2 regions of the Streptomyces hundungensis genome follow, and region 1 is predicted to be linked to the other one. Evidence: riboswitches for the same ligand, from Rfam matches in the RefSeq annotation. Region 1 holds a riboswitch; the other holds the start of a gene.
The links. A riboswitch is a leader RNA that binds a small molecule or an ion and turns the genes downstream of it on or off. The one in region 1 is predicted to bind S-adenosylmethionine.

Region 1 (7,324 bases):
GTGACCAGCATCTTCCCCTTCCTCCTCTTCCTCCCCCTGCGCTTCCCCGCCTGGATCGTGCTCATCTTCTGGTTCGCCCTGCAATGGCTGGCGATCCAGGGCGCCTCGGCCGGGCCCGGGGTGGCCTACCTCGCCCATCTGGTCGGCTTCGGCCTGGGCTTCCTCTACGCGTGGGCCCGTTTCGGCGGGGCGGATAGAGTGAAACGCCGAAAGCCCGTGAAGACCGCGGGTCCGGCCGCCACCGAGGGAGAAAGCCAGCCGTGATCACCGCGATCGTGCTCATCAAGACCAGCGTGGACCGGATTCCCGAGATCGCGGAGTCCATCGCGGCGCTCGACAGCGTCAGCGAGGTGTACTCGGTGACCGGCACCTACGATCTGATCGCGCTGGTCAGGGTGGCCCGCCACGACGACCTCGCGGACATCATCCCCGGCAGCATCAGCAAGATCCCCGGGGTGGAGGGGACGGATACGCACGTGGCGTTCCGCACGTACTCCCAACACGACCTGGAAGCGGCCTTCGCCATCGGCCTGGACTCCTGACCCCCGCCCCTGCGGACCGTGCCCCTTAAATGCTCGGCGCTGGCCAGCACCTTCAGCCCGTCCGGCGTTTGAGGACGAGCGCCGTTCAGGCGCGAACGGGGTCTGGGGCGGAGCCCCAGGAGCCCTTTCGGCTGCGGACCGTGCGTGGCTGGTCGCGCAGTTCCCCGCGCCCCTTAAGTACTCGGTGCTGGTCAGCACCTCAGCCCGTCCGGCGTTTGAGGACGAGCGCCGTTCAGGCGCGAACGGGGTCTGGGGCGGAGCCCCAGGAGCCCTTTCGTCTGCGGACCGTGCGGGGCTGGGCGCGCAGTTCCCCGCGCCCCTTAAGCGCTCGGTGCTGGCCAGCACCTCAGCCCGTCCGGCGATTGAGGACGAGCGCCGTTCAGGCGCGAACGGGGTCTGGGGCGGAGCCCCAGGAGCCCCTCGGCTGCGGACCGTGCGGGGCTGGGCGCGCAGTTCCCCGCGCCCCTGGCAGGGGCGGTGCTGGCCAGCACCTCAGCCTGTCCGGCGTTTGAGGACGAGCGCCTCAAGGCGCGACACGGGGTCTGGGGCGGAGCCCCAGGGGGTTAGACGACGGGGACGCAGCGGCCCTGCTCCGTGTGGTAGCGCCACTTCGCTCCGTCCACCACCAACTCCCGAACCGCCCGCACAAACCGCTCCACGTGCTCATCCGGCGTCCCCGCCCCGAAGCTGACCCGGATCGCGTTCAGGGACCGCTCGCCCGGCTCCGCCTCGGGCGCCCCGCACTCGCCCGGGTCCTGGGGGTCGCTGCCGAGCAGGGTGCGCACCAGCGGGTGGGCGCAGAAGAGGCCGTCGCGCACCCCGATGCCGTACTCCGCGGAGAGCGCCGCCGCGAAGTGCGAGCTGTTCCAGCCGTCGACGACGAACGAGATGACGCCGACCCGGGGCGCGTCGTCCCCGAAGAGGGACAGGACCCGCACCTCGGGGACGGCCGCCAGACCCTCGCGGACCTTCGCGATCAGGTGCCGCTCCCGCGAGACGAGCGCGTCGAACCCCGCCTCGGTGAGCGCCTTGCACGCGGAGGCGATGGAGTAGACCCCGATGACGTTGGGCGAACCGGCTTCGTGGCGCGCGGCCGTGGTGTGCCACTCGACGTCCACGCCGCCGTCGGAACGCCGGGCGACCTTCTTGGACGCGCCGCCGCCCGCGAGGTACGGCTCGGCCTCCTGGAGCCAGTCCGCCCGCCCGGCCAGCACGCCCGAGCCGAACGGCGCGTACAGCTTGTGTCCGGAGAAGGCGATCCAGTCGACGTCCAACTCCCTTACGGACACGGGGTGATGGGGTGCGAGCTGGGCGGCGTCCAGGACGATGCGGGCGCCGTGGGCGTGCGCGGCGGCGGCGAGTTCGCCCACCGGCCAGAGCTCGCCGGTGACGTTGGACGCGCCGGTGACGCAGACCAGCGCGGGCCCGTAGGGGTCACGGTCGGCCAGCGCCCGCTCCAGCGTCTCGACGGCCTGGCGCGGGGTGCGCGGCGCGTTGAGGTAGGTGACGCGGGCGTCCTGCCACGGCAGCAGCGAGGCGTGGTGCTCGGTCTCGAAGACGAAGACCTGGCAGTCGGCCGGCAGCGCCTTGGCGAGCAGGTTGAGCGAGTCGGTGGTGGAGCGGGTGAAGACGACCTGGTCGTCGGCGCGGCAGTCGAGGAACTCGGCCACCGTGACGCGGCTGCTCTCGAACAGGTCGGTGGAGAGCTGGGAGAGATAGCCGGCCCCGCGGTGCACGCTGCCGTAGTAGGGGGCGTACGCGGCGACGTCGTCCCAGACCCGCTGGAGGGCGGGCGCGCTCGCCGCGTAGTCGAGGGCGGCGTACGTCACCTCGCCGCCGGTGACCAGCGGCACGGAGACATCGCGGCCGAGCACCGGCAGCGGCGCGGCACAGCAGGGGTCGGCGGACTCGACGGCGGCGGACTCGACGGTGACGGAGGTGGTCGCGGAGGCGGTGGGGCGTGCGGACATGGCGGTATCTCCCGGCAGGACAAGGCGAGTTGGCTTCGGACCCCGGGTACGGCGGAGCGGCCCCACACCAAAGGTGCGGGTTCAACTGCCGTGCTGTGTACCGGGGTTGACCTCGAACACGCAGCCCGAAGAAGGGTGCGCGGAGGTGGGAAGAAGGGGCGGTACGCCCTATCGCATTCGCTTGCTCACGAGACTGCTCCCTTGAGGACCAGGACCCCAGGGCTGTGACATCACGCGATGTCCAGGGGTCCGCGCTTGCCGTAGGCCTTGCTGCCTACGACCTGGTCTTCACCCGGGGCACCCCGCCACGGACGGAGGGTTGCCGGACAGCGAGCCGGGGCCTAAATCGCTGTCACTCATGACCTTGGAGAGCATCCTGCCACAGCTCCCGGCGGACGCAAGACGCAGTCCGCGATCCGGACTGCGCCCTGAGTCACACCCGTACGGCCGGACCCACCGCGCTCGGCGCGGATCGGCCCGGACCCGTACCGCCCCGCCCGCGCTCAGGCGTTGCTGGCCGCGACCCAGCGCTCCAGGGTGCGCTGGGCCGCCCCGGAGTCGATCCCCTCCGCGGCCCGCGCCATCGCGGCGCCGATCTGCTCGGCGAGCGGGCCCTCCCCCGGTTCGAGGGCGACGAGGGCGGCGGCCGCGTTCAGGAGCACCGCGTCCCGCACCGGCCCGCGCTCGCCCCCGAGGAGGCGGCGGGCGACATCGGCGTTGTACGAGGAGTCCGCGCCGCGCAGCGCCTCGATGGGCACGGTCTCGATGCCGACGTGACGCGGGTCGAACGCCTCCTCGCGGACCTCGCCCCCGCGCACCACCCAGATGCGGGAGGTGCCCGTGGTGGTCAGCTCGTCGAGGCCGTCGTCGCCCCGGAAGACCAGGGCGGAGGAGCCCCGCTCGGCCAGTACGCCCGCCACGATGGGCGCCATCCGCGCGTCCGCGACGCCGGTCGCCTGGGCGCGCACCCGGGCCGGATTGGTCAGCGGGCCGAGGAAGTTGAAAGTGGTGCGGATGCCCATCTCGCGCCGGGCGGCGGCGACGTAACGCAGCGCCGGGTGGAACTTCACGGCGAAGCAGAACGTGATGCCGGCCTCCTCGGCGACCTCGGCGACGCGCCGGGGCGTGAGGTCGAGGTTGACGCCGAGCTTCTCCAGGACGTCGGAGGCGCCGCTGGCCGAGGAGGCCGCCCGGTTGCCGTGCTTGACGACCTTGGCCCCGGTGCCGGCCACCACGATCGCCGACATGGTGGAGATGTTGACCGTCTTGGCGCCGTCGCCGCCGGTGCCGACGATGTCCACGCTGGGCCCCGGCACCTCGATGAGGTTGGCGTGCTCGTACATGGTGCGTACCAGACCGGTGATCTCGGCGACGGTCTCGCCCTTGGCGCGCAGGGCCACCGCGAAGGCCGCGATCTGGGCGTCGGTGGCCTCGCCGCGCATGATCCGGTCCATCGCCCAGGCGGTGACGTCCGCGCTCTGGTCGGTGCCGCTGAGCAGCGCGTCCAGGACGCCCGGCCAGGTGCGGGCCGCCACGGTGTCGCCTCCGGTGGGGGTAACAGCGCTCATGCTCGCTCCTGGTGGTCACGGGTCGTGGAATGCCGCCCGTCAGCCTATCGACAGCCGCGGGCCGGGCCGCGCGCGTGCCCGCAGTGCGGACGGCGGTACCGCGCGAAAGGCTCCGGCCCGGCTCCCGTGAGGGGGCCGGGCCGGAGCCTCGGTTGTGGCGACCGACAGGTCAGCGGGGATCAGTGGTGGCCGTGGCCGCTCGTGATCTCCTGGTACTCCTCGGCGGTCGGCTTGGGAATCTGGTTCCCCTCGCCGTAGTAGCCCTTGCTGAGCTTGGCGCGCAGCTTCTGCGTCCACGAGATCTTGCGGGCGACACCGTTCTCGTCGGTCTCGGGACCGAGTTCGACCGGCTTGTACTGGTCGTGCGCGGTGAGCTTGTAGCGCGCGGCCGGCTCAAGCGGCTCGTGGACCTCGATGAACTCACCGTGCGGCAGCCGCTTGATGATGCCGGACTCGCGTCCGTGCAGCACCTTCTCGGCGTCGCGACGCTGAAGGCCCAGGCAGATCCGCTTGGTGGCGATGAACGCGAGGACCGGAGCGACGAAGAACGAGATCCGTACGAACCAGGTGATCACGTTGATCGACAGGTGGAAGTGGGTCGCCCAGAGGTCGTTTCCACCACCGATCAGCAGCACCATGTACCAGGTGATCCACGCGACACCGAACGCGGTGCGGGTCGGCGCGTTGCGCGGCCGCTCGGCGATGTGGTGCTCGCGCTTGTCCCCGGTGACCCAGGACTCGATGAACGGGTAGACCGCGATGGTCGCCAGGACCAGCGGGAAGATCACCAGCGGGATGAACACACCCAGGACGAGGGTGTGGCCCCACAGGTTGATCTCCCAGCCCGGCATCACACGGATGAGGCCTTCGGAGAAGCCCATGTACCAGTCGGGCTGGGCGCCCGTGGAGACGTGGTCCGGCCGGTAGGGGCCCATCGCCCAGATCGGGTTGATCGAGGCGATCGCCGCGATGACCGCGATGACGCCGAAGACCAGGAAGAAGAACCCGCCCGCCTTCGCCATGTACACCGGGAGCAGCGGCATGCCGACGACGTTCTTGTTCGTGCGTCCGGCACCCGCGAACTGGGTGTGCTTGTGGTAGAAGACCAGGATCAGGTGCGCCACCATCAGGCCGAGCATGATGCCCGGCAGCAGCAGGATGTGCACCGAGTAGAACCGGGCCACGAAGTCCCCGCCGGGGAACTCGCCACCGAAGAGGAAGAACGAGAGGTACGTGCCGACGACCGGCACGGACAGGACCGCGCCTTCCATGAAGCGGACACCGGTGCCCGACAGCAGGTCGTCCGGGAGCGAGTAACCGGTGAAGCCGGTGAACATGCCCAGGACGAACAGCAGGAAGCCGAAGAGCCAGTTGACCTCACGCGGCTTGCGGAACGCGCCCGTGAAGAACACGCGCATCATGTGCACGAACATGCCGGCCAGGAAGACCAGCGCCGCCCAGTGGTGGATCTGCCGGATCAGCAGTCCGCCGCGCACGTCGAAGCTGATGTGCATGGTCGAGTTGAACGCCTCGGACATGTGCATGCCCTGAAGCGGTACGTACGAGCCGTCGTAGACGACCTCGTTCATGCTCGGGTGGAAGAACAGCGTCAGATACACACCCGTGAGGATGATGATGATGAAGCTGTACATGCAGATCTCGCCGAGCATGAAGGACCAGTGGTCCGGAAAGATCTTGCGCATGTTGGCCTTGGCCAGGGAGTAGATCCCGAGCCGGCCGTCCGCCCAGTCCGCGATCCGCTCACCGGCGGGCGCTTCGCGCCGTGCGTCTGTCGTGGTGCTCATCCGCGCTCCCAGAAGGCAGGACCGACGGGCTCTTCGAAGTCGCCGAGCGCTTCGAGGTAACCCTCGTCATTCACACCGATCCGCAGCTGCGGAAGGGCGTGGCCGGCCGGGCCGAAGATGACGCGGGCGCCGTCGGAGAGGTCGAAGGTGGACTGGTGGCACGGGCAGAGCACGTGGTGCGTCTGCTGCTCGTACAGGGAGATCGGGCAGCCGACGTGGGTGCAGATCTTCGAGTAGGCGACGATGCCCTGGTGCGACCATTCGAGCTCGCGCTTGTCCTTGATGTCCTCCGGCTTGATCCGGACGAGCATCAGGGCGGCCTTGGCGATCTGCGTCTGGAAGTCCTCGGCGTCCTCCTCCAGGCCCTCGGGCTTGGCGAAGGTGAGGGAACCGACCAGCAGGTCCTCGGGACGCAGCGGCTCGTTGGTGTTCATGTTGATCAGGGCCTTGCCCTTGGACCACATGGTGTGCCGCAGCTTGTCCTCGGGCAGCGTGCCCAGGTCGCGCAGGAGCATCACACCGGAGAGCGGCACCATGGCCAGCGCGCCGAACATGGTGTTGCGGATCAGCTTGCGCCGCCCGAAGCCGGACTCGGCCGCGCCCTGCCTGAAGTCGGCCAGGACCTGCGCCTTGACCTCCGGCGGAGCCGCGATCTCGTGCCGCTCGGCCGGCATCTCGACGTCCGACATCAGGGTGCGGGCCCAGTGGACCGCGCCCGCGCCGATGCAGAACAGCGCCACGCCCAGGGTCAGACCCAGAGCGAAGTTGAGGATGCTGACGTGCCCGAACGGGAAGATGAAGACGATCTTGTCGACCGGGAAGATCACGTACGAGGCGATGAAGCCGATCGTCGCGACCATGGACAGGAAGAACAGGAACGCGACCACGCGCTCGGAGCGCTTGGCCGCCCGCTCGTCGATGTCCTGGATGCGCGGCTTGTGGGCCGGCAGTCCGGGGTCGGCGAAGGGGTCGCCCGCGGTCTCTACCGCGCCGTGCGCGGTGGCCTGCGCTTCAGGCAGGCTCTCGGAATTCTCTTGGCTACTCATGACTTCTTGGCCTTAGCGGTGTGGGCCGCGACCCAGATGGCTACTGCGATGAGGGCACCCAGACCGAAGATCCAGCCGAACAGACCCTCGCTGACCGGGCCGAGCCCGCCGAGCTTGAGACCGCCGGGGCTGGCGGACTTGTCGCTGTTCACGGCGTGCAGGTACGCGATGATGTCCTGCTTCTGCTTCTGCGGCATCGTCGTGTCCGGGAAGGACGGCATGTTCTGCGGGCCGGTCTGCATGGCCTCGTAGATGTGCTTGGGGTCCACGTCCTCCAGGCTGGGGGCGAACTTGCCGTTCGTCAGGGCACCGCCCTCACCCGTGAAGTTGTGGCACTGGGCGCAGTTGGTGCGGAACAGCTCGCCACCCTTGGCGATGTCCGCACCGCTCGGG
Region 2 (7,324 bases), 2.3 Mb from region 1:
CGTGGCTGGTCGCGCAGTTCCCCGCGCCCCTAACTGCTCGGTGCTGGCCAGCGTCGGCCACCTCAGCCTGTCCGGCGATTGAGGACGAGCGCCCTTCAGGCGCGATACGGGGTCTGGGGCGGAGCCCCAGGAAGGGCCGGAGCCATCCAACCCCGCGCCTACGGGTGGGTGGGTGGGCGAACGGGGATGCTTGAAGGGGGTCGCCCCTTGGGGCGGCCCCCTTCATGCTTGCGTGCGTCGGTGGTCGATCGCGCCGAGATCAGACGGCGAGCTTGACCATGTCCGCCTGCGGACCCTTCTGGCCTTGCGAGATCTCGAACTCGACTCGCTGACCTTCTTCAAGGGTGCGGTAACCGTCCATCTGGATCGCGCTGTAGTGGACGAAAACATCCGCACCACCGTCGACCGCGATGAAGCCGTACCCCTTCTCCGCGTTGAACCACTTGACGGTGCCCTGAGCCATGCCTAACTCCCCTATTACTGGCCCTTGCACGGGACCACACTTCGCGGACCCGGGTCAGACCTGCACCCTCCGACAGGAGAGGGTGTGCGCCGGAACGCGTCGACCGCGGCTGAATGTATCTGCCCAACTGCCCTCTGCAACAGGTCAATCGGACGAGAATTCCGGGCGCACGAGGGGAGCGGAATGCCATCAATTCAACATTCCGGGGCAAGTCGGGCCGGGCAAAGCGCACTTAAGGCGCAAAGGGCTCGCATACTTTGGCACCACGTTGTCGCGTTCTCATATGCGCTCGGCGCCGGAAGCGAGGGGGCTTCCCCAACTGTACCCCGCTCAACCATGTTGAATTGCCCCCTCCGCTTCTCTTGCGGAGGGGGCAATTCCGAAAACAAACGCGGGGTTGTTCAGCCGCCCGCGACCGCCGGAATGATCGAAACACCGGCACCGTCGGGCGTGGCCGTCTCCAGGCCCTGCTCGAAGCGCACGTCGTCGTCGTTGACGTACACGTTGACGAAGCGGCGCAGCTTGCCCTGGTCGTCCAGGACGCGCGCGGCGATCCCGGTGTGGTTCTTCTCCAGGTCGGCGATGACCTCGGCCAGCGTCGCGCCCTCGGCGGCGACCTCGGCCTTGCCGCCGGTGTAAGTGCGCAGGATCGTGGGGATGCGGACGTTCACGCTCATGGTTCGGTGCTCCTAGTCGTTCGGCAGTGGCTCAGTGCTCAGCAGGCGCCACTTCAATGGCTCAATGCTCAACGAGCCCCTCGCACATGGCTCAGCGCTCAACGAGCCCCTCGCACATGGCTCAGTGGGCGAGGCCCGCGTCGCGGAAGGCGTCCAGGCTCGGGCGGATGGTGGCGGTCGCCTGGGACGTGGCGGCCACCGCGTCCAGGGTCTTGAGTCCGTCACCGGTGTTGAGCACCACCGTGGTGAGCGTGGGGTCGAGGAGACCGGCCTCGATGAGCTTCTTGGTGACGCCGACCGTCACACCGCCCGCGGTCTCCGCGAAGATGCCCTCGGTGCGGGCCAGCAGCTTGATGGCGTCCACGATCTGCTCGTCGTTGACGTCCTCCACCGCCCCGCCCGTACGGCGCGCGATGTCCAGGACGTACGGGCCGTCCGCCGGGTTGCCGATGGCGAGCGACTTGGCGATGGTGTCCGGCTTCTGCGGGCGTACGACGTCGTGTCCGGCCTTGAAGGCGGTCGACACCGGGGAGCAGCCCTCGGCCTGGGCGCCGAAGATCTTGTACGGCTTGTCCTCGACGAGGCCGAGCTTGATCAGCTCCTGGAGACCCTTGTCGATCTTGGTGAGCTGGGAGCCCGAGGCGATCGGGATGACCAGCTGGTCCGGCAGCCGCCAGCCGAGCTGCTCGCAGATCTCGTACGCCAGCGTCTTGGAACCCTCGCCGTAGTACGGCCGCAGGTTGACGTTGACGAAGCCCCAGCCCTCGCCCAGCGGGTCGCCGATGAGCTCGGAGCAGAAGCGGTTCACGTCGTCGTAGTTGCCCTCGATGCCGACGAGCTCGCCGCCGTACACCGCGGCCATGACGACCTTGCCCTGCTCCAGGTCGTGCGGGATGAACACGCAGGAGCGGAATCCGGCCCGCGCCGCGGCGGCGCCGACCGCGCCGGCGAGGTTGCCGGTGGAGGAGCAGGAGAGCGTGGTGAAGCCGAAGGCGCGGGCGGCCTCCAGGGCCTGGGCGACGACGCGGTCCTTGAAGGAGTGCGTCGGGTTGCCGGAGTCGTCCTTGACGAACAGCTTGCCGGACTCGACGCCCAGCTCGCGCGCCAGGTTCTCGGCCTTGACCAGCTTGGTGAAGCCCGGGTTCAGGTTCGGCTTGTCGGCCACGTCGGCGGGGACGGGCAGCAGCGGCGCGTAACGCCAGATGTTCTCCGGGCCCGCCTCGATCTGCTTGCGCAGCGCCTCGGGGTCGCCGAGCGGCAGGTCATAAGCCACTTCGAGCGGTCCGAAACACAGTTCGCAGGCGAAGATCGGGCCAAGTTCGAAACGCTGGCCGCATTCGCGGCAGGAAAGCCCGGACGCCGGACCGAGATCCACGGAAGTGCCGGCGGAGTCGGACGGGTTCTCGGTGGAGGTACGGCTTTCAACGGTCTGTGCAGACATGGAGGGGAGGCCCTTTCTCCTCATCTTCCTCAGGGCGAACTTCGCCATGAGACGGATTTGGCACCTTCCCTAGCCGGTGGCCTCGTGTCCTGAACAACGTGAGTACGTGATCGACGAGAACCGACTGGAGGGTTGCCGGGGCTTCAACGGGCCGTTTCCCTCTGCCCCTCTGGATGAGCGGTATTTGATTGTCGGCGGGAGGACCCCCGGCATGCGACGGTCCTTCGCGTTGTTCAAGACTGTAACCGAAGCCCTGGACGGTTGAGATAGCCGTCCGAACCGCGAGATGGATCACACGAGGAGGCCAGGAGCCGTGCTGGAAGAGGTGGAACGCTGGCTGAGCAGGCGTTCCTGGTCCGCGGCCGAGCGTCCGCTGGACCGGATGCTGGCCGCGAAACACCGCACGGGGACGACGGTCAGTGTCGTGTTGCCGGCGCTCGACGAGGAGGCCACGGTCGGCGCCATCGTGGCCACGATCCGCCGCGAGCTGATGACCGACGCGGTGCCGCTCGTCGACGAACTCGTGGTCGTCGACTCCGGCTCCCGCGACCGCACGGCCGAGGTCGCGGCCGCGGCCGGGGCCCGGGTCGTGCACCGCGACGCGATCCTGCCCCGCGTTCCCGCGCTGCCCGGCAAGGGCGAGGTCCTGTGGCGTTCGCTCCTGGTGACCAGCGGCGACGTCGTGTGCTTCGTCGACGCCGACCTGAGGGACTTCGACGCGGGGTTCGTCTCCGGCATCGTCGGGCCGCTCCTGACCGACCCGGACGTGGCCTTCGTCAAGGCGATGTACGACCGCCCCTTCGGGACCACGGTCGGGCAGGGCGGCCGGGTCACCGAGCTCGTGGCGCGCCCGCTGCTCAACCTGCACTGGCCCCGACTGGCCGGAGTGGTCCAGCCGTTGGGCGGGGAGTACGCGGCCAGGCGCTCCCTCCTGGAACGGCTGCCCTTCCCCGTCGGGTACGGGGTGGAGCTGGCGCTGCTCGTCGACGCGCTGCACACGGTGGGCCTCGACGCGCTGGCCCAGGTCGACGTGGGCGTACGCAAGCACCGCCACCAGGACGGGCAGGCGCTCGGCCGGATGGCCGCCGCGATCTACCGCACCGCGCAGCTACGGCTCTCGCGCGGCCATCTCGTACGGCCCGAGCTGACCCAGTTCGTGCGCGGCGAGCACGGCTTCGTACCGCGTACTTACGCGGTGGACACCGAGGAGCGGCCGCCGATGCGGGACATCGAGGAGTACGCGGTCCACCGGGCGGCATAGCGGCATAGGGGGCGACGGGGGGCAGGCACCAGGGGGCGGCGGTGCGGCGGGGGCCGTCGGGTGGCCGGATCCCGTCCACGGGGGCGGGCGCACGGGTGTTTGAGGGATCGCGGGGCGGGCTAGGTTCCGCAATATGGTCACCACGCACGCAGCCCCCCGGGCCCAGGTACTCCTCGCCTCCAATCGAGGCCCCGTTTCGTACGCTCTGAAGGACGACGGCTCCCTGGAGCCCAAGCGGGGCGGGGGCGGGCTCGTCTCCGGGCTCAGCGCGATCGGCTCGGACGTGGAGTCGGTGTGGGTGTGCGCGGCGCTCGGCGAGGGGGACCGCGAGGCGGTGCGGCGGGGCGTCGGTGAACACGGCGTCCGCATGCTGGACATCGATGCGGAGGTGTTCTCCGACGCGTACAACGGCATCGCCAATTCGGTGCTGTGGTTCGTCCAGCACATGCTGTACCAGACGCCGCTGGAGCCGGTCTTCGACGCGGAGTTCCGGCGGCAGTGGGCGTCGTACGAGGCGTACAACCGGGCCTTCGCCCAGGCGCTGGCGGCCGAGGCGGGGGACGGGGCGCGGGTCCTGGTGCAGGACTACCATCTCGCGCTGGTGCCCGGCATGCTCCGCGAGCTCCGCCCCGACCTGCGCATCGGCCACTTCTCGCACACGCCGTGGGCGCCGGTGGACTACTTCCGGATGCTGCCGGACGACATCGCGCGCCAGCTCCTGCGGGGCATGCTGGGCGCCGACCGGCTCGGCTTCCTGACGCGGCGCTGGGCGTCGGCGTTCATGGCGTCGGTGGCGGGGGTGCTGCCGGCGGGCGAGGGCGAGCTGTTCGGGGCGGCGGAGGGCGAATCGGGCCGGTGCTTCTTCCGGCACGCGCCGGCCGGCTCGCTTCCCGCGCGGGACACGGACATCGCCGTCCACTCGCTCGGCGCGGACGGGGACTTCCTGCGGCGGCGCTCGCACGAGCCCGACGTCGAGGAGCGGATGGCCGCGCTGCGCGAGCAGATCGGGGCCGGCCGCAAGACGATCGTGCGGGTCGACCGCACCGAGCTGTCCAAGAACATCGTGCGGGGTCTGCTCGCCTACCGGCACCTCCTGGAGGAGCACCCCGAGTGGCGCGAGCGGGTCGTGCACGTCGCCTTCGCGTACCCCTCCCGGCAGGACCTGGCGGTGTACCGGGAGTACACGGAGGAGGTGGCGCGGGTCGCCGCGGACATCAACTCCTCGTACGGTACGGAGAGTTGGACGCCGGTCGTGCTGCATGTCCAGGACGACTTCGCCCGTTCCCTCGCCGCGTACCGGCTGGCGGACGTCGCCCTCGTGAACCCCGTACGGGACGGGATGAACCTCGTCGCGAAGGAGGTGCCGGTCGTGTCGGACGCGGGGTGCGTGCTGGTGCTTTCGCGGGAGGCGGGGGCGTACGAGGAGCTCGGGGAGGATGCGTTGGTCGTGAACCCGTACGACGTGACGGGGACGGCTTCCGCGTTGTACGCGGCGCTGAGTATGGGGGAGGGGGAGCGGGGGGAGCGGACGAAGCGGTTGGCGGCGGCGGGGACGGCGTTGCCGCCGCGAGCCTGGTTCCTGGGCCAGCTGGAGGCCCTGGCCCCCTAGCCCCCTGGGGCTCCGCCCCAGACCCCGGACGCCTTTGCCCACCCGCCCGCCCGTGACGGGGGTTGGACAGCCCCGGCCCCTGGGGCTGCGCCCCAGACCCCCTTCGCGCCTCAAGGGCGCTCGTCCTCAATCGCCGGACGGGCTAAAAATGCTCCCATGCGGGCCAGCACCGACCCGCTAGGGGGTGGGGCACGTGGGGGTGTCGGGGGGTGGGGTTCCGGTGGATAGGTATGTGTTCACCCTGTCGTCCACACACGCACTTCCATAACGCCCGTACAGACCATGCCTGTTCGCACCCTCAACCGTGAGGAGCCCGGAGCTCGGGAGCAGGCGGTGCAGTTCCAGGCTGCTCCGGTACGTCGTGCGGGGATCGCCCGTCGCCGCCACGATCAGGGCCTTCGCGTCGTGGCTCACCCGCGTGGGCGCCTCACGCGGACGGTCCCAGAACGCGCAGGGCGTGATGTTGTTGGCCAGCGGGCCGAACAGCGGATGCGTCGCGCGGCTGCGGCGGACGTCCCGCCAGTACGACTCGGGGTCGTGCGAGTCCGACACATCGCCGCAGATGATCGCGGTCTGCATGCCCGTCGCACCACCCCCCTCGCCGCGCAGCGCGTATCTGAGCCCCGCCTCGAACTCCGGGGACAACGGCCTGGGCGGCCGCCCGTCGGCCGCCGCCGCGAGGAGCGACAACTGATCGGCGAAGGACGCCCGCGCCGCGGCGGTGTCGTCCGCCGTGCCCGTGTAGAGCAGAAGCGGCACCTGCGTATCGTCGATGCGGAAGGCGTCGGCGCCGGTCCCGATGGTCAGCGGCGCGCGGGCGGACACCGCCCGGACGTGTTCGACGGTCGCCAGCACCTCGGCACGGCTGCGCCCCAGCCCGTACACGCCGTGCCGCTCCGCCGCCCAGCCCGCCCAGTCCGCGAGCGCCTCCTCGTTCTCCCGCTCGGTTCCCTTCAGCAGCCGCGCACGGTAGTCGTCCGGCGCGAACGCCCCGTCGAGCACCACCCGGTCGGTGCGGCCGGGGAACATCTGGGTGTACACCGTGCCGAGGTAGGTGCCGTAGGAGTAGCCCAGGTAGGAGATCCGCCGCTCGCCGAGGGCACGCCGCATGACGTCCATGTCGCGGGCGGTGTTGCGGGTAGTGACGTACGGCAGCACGGAGGCGTCGGCGGCCCGGCACTTGTCGGCCAGGCTCTTGTGCAGGGTGACCTGACGGTCGAAGGAAGCCCTGGTGGCGCCGGCCGAGAGCCATGGCATACCGACGGGCCAGCCGCAGTCCAGCGGGGTGCTGCGGCCCACGAAGCGCGGGTCGAAGCCGATGATGTCGTAGCGCGCTCCGACGTCCTTCATCGCCTTCCGGATCGCCGGCGGCGCGCCCACCCCGGGGCCCCCGGGACCGCCCGTGTTGATCAGGAGCGAGCCGATGCGGTGACGGGTGTCGGTGGCCTTGAGCCGGGACATCGCGATGGTGATCGTCCGGCCCCGGGGGTCGGAGTAGTTCAGCGGGACCGTCGCCGTGGCGCACTGGAGGCCCGTTCCGTCCAGCTCCCGGCCCGTCGCGTCATCCGCGTCGCGGGCACAACTCCCCCAGCGCAGACGCTGGTTGTAGTAGCGATCGAGGGTGGAGGTGGTGGAGGTGGTGGGGGTGGTGGAGGTGGTGATGGTGGAGGTGGAGGTGGGCATGGTCGGCGCGGTGGGCGCGGTGGGCGCGGCCGTCGCGGGGATCGTGGCCAGGGAGGTGACCAGGGAGGTGACCAGGGCGAGGGCCGTCACGTGGAGCACGGGGCGCACGTGGCGGGGGAGGCGAGAGGTCGGGCGGGCGGAGGTGTGGGGGCGAGGGCGCGTCACCGGGTGTCGCCCGGGTGCGGCGTCG

Region 2: another riboswitch for S-adenosylmethionine. It lies ahead of thrC (threonine synthase); the one in region 1 lies ahead of DWB77_RS27660 (aminotransferase class V-fold PLP-dependent enzyme).

The regions. Positions count from the first base shown of each region.
Region 1 is NZ_CP032698.1:6,235,173-6,242,496, reverse strand. It holds gene DWB77_RS27670 (rhomboid family intramembrane serine protease) at 1-264, shown strand, start outside; gene DWB77_RS27665 (Lrp/AsnC family transcriptional regulator) at 261-542, shown strand; gene DWB77_RS27660 (aminotransferase class V-fold PLP-dependent enzyme) at 1,106-2,512, opposite strand; SAM riboswitch class IV at 2,759-2,876, opposite strand; gene trpD (anthranilate phosphoribosyltransferase) at 3,016-4,080, opposite strand; gene qcrB (cytochrome bc1 complex cytochrome b subunit) at 4,260-5,885, opposite strand; gene qcrA (cytochrome bc1 complex Rieske iron-sulfur subunit) at 5,882-6,931, opposite strand; gene qcrC (cytochrome bc1 complex diheme cytochrome c subunit) at 6,928-7,324, opposite strand, start outside.
Region 2 is NZ_CP032698.1:3,983,601-3,990,924, forward strand. It holds gene DWB77_RS17715 (cold-shock protein) at 260-463, opposite strand; gene DWB77_RS17720 (MoaD/ThiS family protein) at 865-1,140, opposite strand; gene thrC (threonine synthase) at 1,262-2,581, opposite strand; SAM riboswitch class I at 2,599-2,761, opposite strand; gene DWB77_RS17730 (glucosyl-3-phosphoglycerate synthase) at 2,895-3,842, shown strand; gene DWB77_RS17735 (alpha,alpha-trehalose-phosphate synthase (UDP-forming)) at 3,976-5,451, shown strand; gene DWB77_RS17740 (alpha/beta fold hydrolase) at 5,629-7,134, opposite strand.